Regions from separate parts of the Mesorhizobium sp. P160927 genome, predicted to be linked through region 1. Evidence: predicted binding sites of a transcription regulator. Region 1 holds the regulator's gene; the other holds the start of a gene.
What was found. Region 1 encodes LexA, which represses DNA repair genes until DNA is damaged. Its sites were predicted from a motif close to TGTTCNNNNTGTGTTCNG; they were not measured.

Region 1 (5,621 bases):
ATGTTCTCCGCCACGGTCATGCTGGCGGCGGTGCCGCGCATCGGATCCTGGAAGACGCGCGCCAATCTTTCGGCACGCTTGTGCACCGGCATCCCTGTCACATCCGCGCCATTGATCAGGATCTTGCCGGAATCCAGCACAAGAGCACCAGAAATGGCGTTGAGCATGCTGCTCTTGCCGGCCCCGTTTGAGCCGATGACGACCCCGAACTCTCCCGTGGCCAAGGACAGGCTGAGACCGTCCAGCGCGACCTTCTCGTCGGCCTGGCCTTTGTAGAACACTTTGCGCGCGGATCGTATCTCGAGCATCGTTCCTCCGTGACCTCGGGATGATGGCGCCGACGCCATCATCCCAGCAGTTCCGATGTTAGTCGACGATGCAGCCGCAATCGGCCATTGAAGCCGGTATCTCGACGCCGAACGCGGCCATCGCCTTGCGCGAGATCGTTGCCATGTGGTCCTTGTAGGCCGGGCGCGACGGCGCGATCGTCTTGGGATCCTTGCCCTTGAGGATCTCGGCGGCGATGTTGCCGGCGTTGATGCCGACCTGGGTGTAATTGACCGCGAAGCTCGCCGGCACGGTGCCGTTGCGGACCGCGCTGTCATCGGAGTTGACGACCGGGATACCGGCCTGGCGGGCGGCCGCTGAGACAGCGGCGATCGCCGGCTGAATCAGGTTCGAGGCCGGGCCGTAGATCACGTCGGCCTTGCCGGCGAACGAAGCGATACGCTGCTGGATGTCATTTACGTTGTCGATGCCGAGCTCGACCACCTCGAAACCGGCGGCCGGTGCCGCCGCCTTGATCTTTTCGACCAAGGCAACGTCATTGGCCTCACCGGGATTATAAGGCACGCCGAAGCGCTTGGCGTTCGGCAGCAGCTTCTTGGTGAAGGCCATCACCGCGGCGACGTCCTGCAGATCGCTGGCGCCGGTCATGCCTTCGTCTCCGGCGTCCCATGATGGCACCAGCTTGGCCGCCACCGGATCGGTGACCGCGGCAAAAACGATCGGAATGCCGGAACCCGCGAGCGCTTTCTTGGCGATCTGCGAGACCGGCGTGGTGATGGTGTAGATCAGCTTGGGCTGCTCGGCCTGCAGCTTGGCGATCATCTGCGGCACCAGCGACGCATCGAAATTGGTGTGGCTCTCCGTGTAGACGACGTCCTTGCCCTCGACGAAGCCGTTATCCGTCAGCGCCTTCTTGAAGCCGGCTATGGCGGCGTTCAATTGCGGGTGCTCGCCGAAATTGGCAATGCCGATACGGATCTGATCGGCCGCGGCACTGCCGGCGCTGACCATCAATGCGCCTGCCAGGGCCAAACCCGACAACCAAGCGGATTTCGACTTCAACATCATTTCCTCCCAGATTTGATCAGGGCCGCTTGGAAACGCGGCTGCTCCGCGATCATGGTCAGTCCGCCGGTCTGTGTCAAACATTATATATAATTGTTGTAGTGACCCAGTATCATATATACTTTTAGCCAGACGACGGATTGATCACGATGCGGGATGAGACGAGTTCCACAAAAACGGAAGCCGCCTATCAGCTGTTGCGGCGCGACATCCTGACCACGCGCCTCATGCCCGGCGCCCCGCTCAAACTGAGTGCGCTGCGCGGCACATATGGCGTCGGTTGGACACCGTTGCGCGAAGCCCTGTCGCGGCTCGAGGCCGAACGCTTGGTCACCGCCATCAGCAATCGTGGTTTTGCCGTGGCTCCGGTGTCGCGGGCCGAGCTGGAGGATCTGGCACGCGCCAGAATGGTGGTCGAGATACCCCTGTTCCTCGAATTGATGGAAAAAGGCGGCAGGGAGTGGGAGGATGCCGTAGTCACTGCCCACTACCGGCTCTCGCGTTGCAAGACGGCGGTCGACGATCCCTCCGACACGGCCGTCGACAGATGGGATGAGAACCACGAGGCTTTCCATGCGGCGCTGCTGAGCGCCGCCACATGCGACTGGCTGTTGCGGTTCCGCTCGACAATCTCGGATCAGTTGCGCCGGCATCATCGCTTTCTTGGTCTGGCGCCGACATTGCGGGCCGCGGCCGGCCTCAAGGACGGCTATGAACAGGCAATGGAGGCGTTGCGCGAAGCGATCGCGATCGAACACCATACCGCGATCATGGAAGCGGCACTCGATCGTGACGTCGAACGGGCCAAGGCGCTGATGACGGCGCATATCGGCTACACACTGCACGTCTATGTTCATAGCGAAGACAGCGGCGCGACCAGATACGCCGCCCGCGCCGGCAGCTTGAAGGGGTCGGGATAACTTCAGCGCTTCCGCGACGCCTATTCGCACGCGCTGGCCGGAGTGCGCCGAACGCCCGGGTCCATGGCCGCCCGGAGCTACCAATGGTTGGCATTTTGGTTTCGTTTCGTTCCGCGAATAATGGATCCATGAAATATACGGTACCCCGTGGGAAGAAGCCTTCCAGATGGCTGATGCCAGCTCCATCGGCGGATAGGCCACAGGCCATTAACCAAACGATTTCAATGTGCCTGCCGATCGCGGAAAGGACCGGTTGCTGACGCCGGCGGGGGCAAAAAACTTCAGACCCCTTAACAAATTCATTAAACTTTAAACGGTTGCAGAACACAACTGGAACAGATAGTGTTTGTTCTGGGTTTGTTTTTTCGATTCTGGTTCAACCTTTCGTTCAATGTCTTGGGGGCCGCCATGCTGACACGCAAGCAACATGAACTGTTGATGTTCATCCACGAACGGCTCAAGGAAAGCGGGATACCGCCTTCCTTCGACGAGATGAAGGAAGCACTCGATCTTGCCTCCAAGTCGGGGATCCATCGCCTGATCACGGCGCTGGAGGAGCGCGGCTTCATTCGCCGGCTACCCAATCGGGCGCGCGCGCTGGAAGTGCTGCGGCTGCCGGACTCGATCGCGCCGGGCCTCAATGCGGCAAAGAAGTTCTCGCCAAGTGTCATCCAAGGCAGCCTTGGCCAAGGCAGTCTCGGACGCCAGATCAGGCCGGCCGCTGCGCCTTCGCGCCTGCCCGCGGCCGGCAACGACGACGATGCGGTTTCAGCCGTGTCCATCCCGGTCATGGGCCGTATCGCCGCCGGTGTGCCGATCGATGCAATCCAGCATCAGACGCATTCGATCTCGGTGCCGCCGGACATGATCATGGGCGGCGAGCACTATGCGCTGGAGGTCAAGGGCGACTCGATGATCGAGGCTGGTATCTTCGATGGGGACACGGTCATTATCCGCAATGCCGACACGGCAAGCCCGGGCGAAATTATCGTGGCTCTGGTCGACGAGGAGGAAGCGACGCTGAAGCGGTTCCGCCGCAAAGGCGCTTCGATCGCGCTCGAGGCCGCCAATCCAGCCTACGAAACACGCATTTTCGGGCCGGACAGGGTCAAGGTACAAGGCAAGCTGGTCGGGTTGATCAGGCGCTACTGAGCCGGCTTTCCATCGGGCTTGTCGGGTTTTTTGTACGGCGGCAGCCCCCTCGCCTCGCGTGAGAATTTTCGCTGTTCGTGCCAGGGTCGGTATGGTCCGTCGACGGCGAATTCGATCCCGGCCCGGGTCGTGGCCGACTGGGGATTGAAGAAGACGGCAGCGCTTCCCTTGCGGGCGAGCTGCCGTTTGGTGACGACGAGAACCAGTGGATTGTGGCAGGCGTCATAGGCGGTCGCGTCGTTCACGATGATCAGGTCAGCGAAAGCGCAGGCTTTCCAGGTGGTCTTGCGGTCCTCGACATAAGCAATGATCGCGCCGGAAGGGTGCCTGGCAAGGCACAGGCCTTCGCGGCAGTAGAAGGGCGATCCCGGCGGCAGGTCGGCGGGACTGGCAACGTCGAATTGCCCGTCTGTCTTGTCGAACATTTCCGGTTTGACGATTGTTTCGGAGATCAGAGCGCGCTTCCAGTTGTCGGTTGCGAATTCGTTCGGACGTTCCCGGTTGACGGCCAGTTCGCCATTGCCGATCGGCAGCGCGACCAGCCGCGCATCTTCCGAGATCAGCACATCGGGCGCGCGCGTGTGCGACACAGTCAACAGGCCGGCGAGCGCGAATGGCAGCGCCGCGAGCCGCAGCCAGGTCGTCGCCATCGTCGCGATAACCAGCGCGACGGTGACCAGCAGCACGGATTGCTGCGAAATCAGCCCGACTCCGTCGACCGGAGAGCGCTCCGATATCCACGCCGACACGGCGATCATCGCCGTCAGGCCCTTGCCCATGAGGTAGAGAGCCGGCCAATCCAGTCCGAATGGCATCAGCAGCGCGCTAGCGACGGCCAGGAACATCACGACCGACACGATCGGCATCACGGCCAGATTGGCGAACAGGCTGAGGGGCGATACCCGCTGGAAATGCCAGATGGCAAACAGTGCCGTGGCGCTGCCGGCGATAATGGACGTCATGGCCAATCCACCTGTCGCCAGCAGGAATTTTCGCGTCAGGAGCCCGGGCAGGGATCGCTTTGGCGGCGGTGGCCTGGTCTTTCCCGCACGGTGATCGGCCCAGCCGGCATAAGCGCCAACCAGGGCCGCGGTCGCGGCGAACGACATCTGAAAGCTTGGGCCGACGACCTCGTGCGGCGAGACCAGGATGACGGCGATCGCCGAGATCGCCAGATTGCGCATGGTCAGCGCAGCGCGATCGAAGAAGACGGCAATCAGCATCACCGCCAACATGATGAAGCTGCGTTCGGCCGCAACGACGACACCGGAAATCATGAGATAGGCGGCGATCGAGAACAGTGCGGCGGCGGCGGCGTATTTCTTCACCGGCCGGCGCGCGGAAAAGTCTGGTAACAGTGCGAAGGCACCACGCAGCAGACCCATGATGGTGCCGGCCACAAGCGCCATATGCAGTCCCGAAATAGAGATGATGTGATAGATGCCGGTACGCCGCATCGCTTCATTGATTTCATCGGGTATGCCGGCGCGCACGCCGACGATCAGCGCCGCCGCGATCTCGCCTTCAGCGCCGCCGACGCTGCCCCTGATGTGGTCGGCGATGGCTTCGCGGGCATTTTCAACGCCTGAGAAAAGGCGAGCCGATAGCGGCATCTCACCGTCAGCGGGGGAAACAACCGTCGGATTGCCGAGGAAGAAGCCGCTGCCGCCGATGCCGGCGAAATAACTGTCGAAAGAGAAGTCGTAACTGTCCGGCCGGACCGGGCCGGTCGGCGGCAACAGTTTGGCGTAGCCTGTGATGAGCGAGCCGGCGGTCATTCCCGGCGGTATCTTGCGTGCGGAAAGCCGGACCCTTTCCGGCGCATAGCGCAGTTTCGGCCGCGCGGTCGAAATCACGTCCATGGTCAGCCGGATGCGGCCGCTCTCCATCTCTTCGAGCGAGACCACGCGGCCGGTCAATTGCGTGGAGATTTCCGAACCCAGCATACGGGTTCCGGCTCGCCATGTTTCGACCTTCGCCGCGAGTAAGCCCAGCGCGCACAACAGCACTGCCATGAAACACAGATGGGTTTTCGACCACGAACGCGAGACGAAGGCACAGACCGCCATCAGCACCACGACCGCGACGGGCTTTGCAAAGTCGGGCTCGGACGCCAGCGAGAAATAGGCGATCGCCCCAACGGTCAGACAGACCGGCACCAGCAGGAACGCGATGCCCCGGTCGAGTTCGAGCTCC
Region 2 (5,621 bases), 3.0 Mb from region 1:
ACTCCGCGGCAGAGCCGCTACACTGTCTCGAAGAGGATAGAAGCTGCATGGCAGGGCACGGCGGCTCCAGAACGGTCATCTACGCGGCGCTCGCCGGCAATCTCGCCATAGCGCTGACCAAATTCGCCGCAGCCTTTTTCACCGGCAGTTCGGCCATGCTGTCGGAAGGCGTGCATTCGCTGGTCGATACAGGCAATGGCGGCCTGCTGCTCTACGGCATGCACCGGGCGGCACGCCCCGCGGACAGCTCGCACCCGCTCGGCCATGGCCGTGAACTCTATTTTTGGAGCTTCATCGTCGCCCTTCTGGTCTTCGCGCTGGGCGCCGGCGTGTCGTTCTACGAGGGCATCATCCACATCATGGCGCCAGAGCCGGTCGCCAACGCTAAAGTGAACTACATCGTTCTCGGCCTGTCCTTCGTGTTCGAAGGCAGCTCCTGGCTGGTGGCGCTGAAGGAATTCCGCAAGCAGAAGGGCAAGCTCGGCTGGCTGCAAGCTGTGCAATCGAGCAAGGATCCGAGCGTCTATACGGTGCTGTTCGAAGACAGTGCGGCCCTTCTCGGCCTGGCCGTCGCCTTTGCCGGCATATTGGCGGCGGAGATTTTCGAGATGCCCGAGCTCGACGGCGCCGCCTCGATCGGCATCGCGCTTATCCTCGGCACGACGGCAATCTTCCTGGCGCGTGAAAGCAAGGGCCTGCTCATCGGCGAGCCGGCCTCACCCGAGGTGCAGAGGAAGGTGCTGGCGATCGTCCAGCAGGATCCGGCGGTGCAGCGGGCGAACGGTGTGCTGACGGTGCATATGGGCCCGGAAGAAATCGTTGCCGGCCTGAGCATCGAATTCGAGGACCATTTGTCGGCGCCGGAGATCGAGGCCTGTGTCGAGCGCATCGAGGCGCGGTTGAAAAAAGAGATGCCTGAGATCTCGCGGCTGTTCGTCAAGCCGCAGACGTCAGGCACCTGGGAAAAGCGGCGCAAGCTGATCGAATCCGCGTCCGGATAGAATTCGAGTACGAACTTTTCCGACATCGCAGTCCACTTTTGGGGATTCTGGCCTCTGGACCAGCGCCCCGCCGTTGCCTCGTGTCCCCGTGCCGCTAAAATCAGCCGATCGATGTTGGAGGAATGACGATGAAGATCGACGGCGGCTGCCATTGTGGCGCCATCACCTATGAGGCGGAGGTCGACCCGGAAAAGACTTCGATCTGCCATTGTACCGATTGCCAGCAACTGACCGGTACGGCATTTCGCGTCACCGTTCCAGCGACAGGGGATCATTACCGGATCACCAGCGGCGAACCGAAAATCTACATCAAGACCGTGGCGAGCGGTGCCAAGCGAACGCAGGCTTTTTGTGCCGACTGCGGCTCGCATCTTTATGCGACATCGGTCGGCGACGGTCCGAAGGTCTATGGGATCAGGGTCGGGACCTCGCGGCAGCGCCAGGACCTGGTCCCGAGACACCAGAAATGGCATCGCTCGGCGCTGCACTGGCTTCCGGAATTCGAGGGTATGACGACGGTCGAAGAGCAGTAGCGTTCAGTCATCGCCTTCGACGACCCTCAACCTCAACTGCCCGGTCTTAGAATCGGCAACGCGCGGTGCGGCCTCCACCTTGGTGGTGCCGCCGCGCGGGGCGTCGGGCTCGCCTTCTCCGAATTCCAGCGCCTCGATCTTCTGGCCACGCTTGGTCACTTTCGAGGTCGAGACGAGTATGTCTTCGATGTCCTTGGCCGACTGGCCGAAATGGCCCTGCAATTTGCGCACGCGCTCGTCGACACGCTGGACGTCTTCCATCAGCCTGATGACTTCGCCCTGGATCAGATGCGCCTGCTCCCGCATGCGTGCATCCTTGAGGATCGCCTGGATGACCTGGATCGACAGCATCAAGAGCGAAGGCGAGACGATGATGACGCGGGCACGGTGCGCCTTCTGGACAACCGCTTCGAAGTTCTCGTGTATTTCGGCGAATACCGATTCCGACGGCACGAACATGAAGGCTGTGTCCTGGGTTTCGCCCTGGAGCAGGTATTTTTCCGAAATGTCTCGGATATGGACCTCGATATCGCGGCGAAAGGCCTGGGCCGCGACCTTCTGCAGGTCGGCGTTATCGGCGGCCCGGATCGCATTCCACGCTTCCAGCGGAAATTTGGCGTCGATGGCTAGCGACGGCGCCCCGTTCGGCATTTTCACCAGGCAGTCCGGCCGGCTGCCGTTCGACAGCGTCGCCTGGAATTCGTAGGCGCCGTGAGGTAGGCCGTCGGCGACGATCGCCTCCATGCGCGACTGGCCGAAAGCGCCGCGCGTCTGCTTGTTGGAGAGGATCGCCTGCAACTGCACGACCTGGCCGGCCAGCGACTGGATGTTGCCCTGCGCTGTGTCGATGATCGCCAGCCGCTCCTGCAGTTTCGCGAGGCTCTCATGAGTGGACTTGGTCTGCTCGGTCATGGTCTGGCCGATGCGGCCGGTCATGGCGTCGAGCCGCTGGCCGATGGACTGCGTCAATTCGGCTTGACGGGCGCCGAACACTTCGGCGATGGCGCCCATGCGGCCCTGCATCTCGGCCTGGGATTGGAGAATGCCGGCCATCCGCGCCTCGGCGTCGCGGGCATGGTCGGCGGCCTCCGCGGCGGCGGCCGCGCGCGCCTTGGCCGACCGCCACAGCGCAACGACGAGCGTCACGAACAAGCCGAGAAACAGCAACGCGCCGAAGGCCAGCGCGTGGCCAAGCGTGATTGTCGAGGCGCCGAGCCGTGCGACGGGCTCCGAAAGGATGGTGCTCAGATCATTCATGTGGACAGCATAGCCGATTCGGCGGTCTGGCACAGATCAAAACGTGAACGACGCGCTGGCGAACCGGTTGACGCCTTTCTATTGAGGTCTTAGGTGAAACGCCATGCCGATCAAGCCGCTTATCATTCTCCCCGATCCCATCCTGCGCCAGGTCTCCAAGCCGGTGGAGCGCGTCGACGCGCCATTGAGCAAACTGGCCGACGATATGCTGGCGACCATGTATGACGCACCCGGCATTGGGCTGGCGGCAATCCAGGTCGGCGAGCCGCTGCGGATGCTGGTGATCGATCTCGCCAAGGAAGACGAAACCCCGGCGCCACACGTCTTCATCAACCCGGAAATTCTCGAAAGCGCCGACGCGCGCTCCGTCTACGAGGAAGGCTGCCTGTCGATCCCGGATTACTATGCCGAGGTCGAGCGCCCGGCTTCGGTGCGGGTCAAATATCTCGACCGCGACGGCAAGCTGCAGGAGATCGAGGCCGAAGGGCTGATGGCAACCTGCCTGCAGCACGAGATCGACCATCTCAACGGTGTGCTGTTCATCGACCACATCTCGAAGCTGAAGCGCGACATGGTGGTGAAGAAGTTCAAGAAGCTCGCCAGGGACAAGGCGCCGGGCAAGCTGGTGGGGTAGGGCAATGCCCCTTCGCGTCATCTTCATGGGCACGCCGGAGTTTTCGGTGCCGACGCTGCGCGCCATCGCCGAGGCCGGCCACGAGATTTCAGCCGTCTACACGCAGCCGCCGCGCGCCGCCGGCCGGCGCGGGCTGGAACTGACGCCGTCGCCGGTGCAGCGCGAGGCCGGGCGGCTTGGCATCGAGGCGCGCACACCGACCTCGTTGAAGAGCGAGGCCGAGCAGGCCGCTTTTGCCGACCTGGGCGCCGATATCGCCGTGGTTGTCGCTTATGGATTGCTGTTGCCCAAGGCAGTTCTGGAGGCGCCCCGGCTTGGCTGCGTCAACGGCCACGCATCGCTTTTGCCGCGCTGGCGTGGCGCCGCGCCCATCCAGCGCGCCATCATGGCTGGAGACACGCAGACCGGCATGATGGTGATGCGCATGGAGGCGGGGCTGGATACCGGCCCGGTCGGATTGGTTGAAAAATGCGCCATCGGCCCCGATATGACAGCCGGCGATCTGCATGATCGGTTGATGAGTGTCGGCGCTGCCCTGATGGTGGAAGCGTTGGCGCGGCTGGAACAGAACACCTTGGCATTTACCGCGCAGGCGGCCGAAGGGGTGACTTACGCCAGGAAAATCGATAAGTCCGAGACGCGCGTGGAGTGGACACGGCCCGCGGCCGAGGTTCACAACCATATTCGTGGCCTGTCGCCCTTTCCCGGCGCCTGGTCCGAGATTGAAATTGGCGGCCGCATGGAACGGCTGAAACTGCTTCGCTCGACGCTATCCGAAGGCGTGTCGCCTTCGGAAGATTTGGGCGAGTCGGGAGGAATTCTCGATGACCGGCTGACGGTCGCCTGCGGAAAAGGCGCGGTCAGGCTGGTCGAAGTTCAACGTGCGGGCGGAAAGCCCGCCGCCGCGTCGGAATTCCTGCGCGGAGCCAAGATCGAAAAAGGACTGAAATTCTCATGAGCATGATGTCGATACGCGCGGCGACGCCGCGGGACCGCGAGGCCATTCGCCTCGTCGAGGAACACGCTTTCGGCCAGCAGACGGAGGCCGGCCTGGTCGACGCGTTGGTGACCGGCGGTGACGCCGTCGTCGAACTGGTGGCGGAAGAAGACGGCCAGGTCGTTGGCCACATCCTGTTTTCGCGGCTGTTCGTGCGCCACGGCGGCAAGAGCTTTGCCGCCGTGGCGCTTGCCCCGCTGGCGGTGGAGCCGTCCTTTCACGGCTCCGGCATCGGCGGCGCGTTGATCCGGGAGGCCCATATCCGGCTCAAGGAGGCTGGCGAGACGCTGGCCGTCGTGCTGGGCGACCCGGCCTATTACGGCCGTTTCGGCTACAGCCATGCCCGTGCCGGGAAGTTCGAGAGCGAATACCAAGGCGAGGCGCTGCAGGCGCTGGCCTGGGGCGACGCTCCTGAAGCCGGCAGGCTGGTCTACGCTTCCGCCTTCACCGCTCTCGCCGCCTAGGCGAGAGCGTCGCCGTCCCGGAATGCCGCGTTTTCGCCTCGATATCGAATATGACGGCAGCCTGTTTGCCGGCTGGCAGCATCAGGCCGACCAGCCTTCGGTGCAGCAGGCGATCGAGCAGGCGATCGAGAATTTCTGCGGCGAGGCGGTCCGGCTGCGCGCCGCCGGCCGCACCGATGCCGGCGTGCATGCGAGCGCGCAGGTGGCGCATGTCGACCTTGCCAAGGCGTGGCCCGACGACAAGGTGCGCGATGCCGTCAATGCACACCTGCAGGCGGCCGGTGCGCGCATCGTCATCCTGAAGGCCACGATCGTCCCGGATGATTTCGATGCCCGTTTCTCCGCCATCGGTCGGCACTATCTCTACCGCATCCTCAATCGGCGGGCGCCCTCGGCGCTGGAGAAGGGTAAGGTATGGTGGGTGCCGAAGCGGCTCGATGCCGCCGCCATGCACGAGGCGGCGAAGCTCCTGCTCGGCCGGCACGACTTCACCACCTTCCGCTCGACGCAGTGCCAGGCCAACAGCCCGATCAGGACATTGGAGCGGCTCGACGTGAGCCGAACGGGCGATGATCTCATCGAGGTGAGGGCATCGGCACGATCCTTTCTGCACAACCAGGTGCGCTCGATGGTCGGCTCGCTGAAGCGGGTCGGCGACGGCGGCTGGACATCGGGCGACCTCAAGGCGGCGCTGGAAGCGCGAGACCGCGCAGCCTGCGGCCAGGTAGCGCCGCC

Region 2: AC3CB8_RS05615 (DNA recombination protein RmuC) is a predicted target of LexA. The motif match lies at 2,824-2,841, and genes of this name have one in related genera.

What each region holds. Positions count from the first base shown of each region.
Region 1 is NZ_JBYMDW010000001.1:4,124,250-4,129,870, forward strand. It holds gene AC3CB8_RS20165 (ABC transporter ATP-binding protein) at 1-308, opposite strand, end outside; gene AC3CB8_RS20170 (ABC transporter substrate-binding protein) at 367-1,353, opposite strand; gene AC3CB8_RS20175 (GntR family transcriptional regulator) at 1,503-2,273, shown strand; gene lexA (transcriptional repressor LexA) at 2,682-3,425, shown strand; gene AC3CB8_RS20185 (ComEC/Rec2 family competence protein) at 3,419-5,621, opposite strand, start outside.
Region 2 is NZ_JBYMDW010000001.1:1,103,204-1,108,824, forward strand. It holds gene AC3CB8_RS05605 (cation diffusion facilitator family transporter) at 48-1,001, shown strand; gene AC3CB8_RS05610 (GFA family protein) at 1,130-1,534, shown strand; gene AC3CB8_RS05615 (DNA recombination protein RmuC) at 1,538-2,791, opposite strand; gene def (peptide deformylase) at 2,895-3,425, shown strand; gene fmt (methionyl-tRNA formyltransferase) at 3,430-4,383, shown strand; gene AC3CB8_RS05630 (GNAT family N-acetyltransferase) at 4,380-4,886, shown strand; gene truA (tRNA pseudouridine(38-40) synthase TruA) at 4,909-5,621, shown strand, end outside.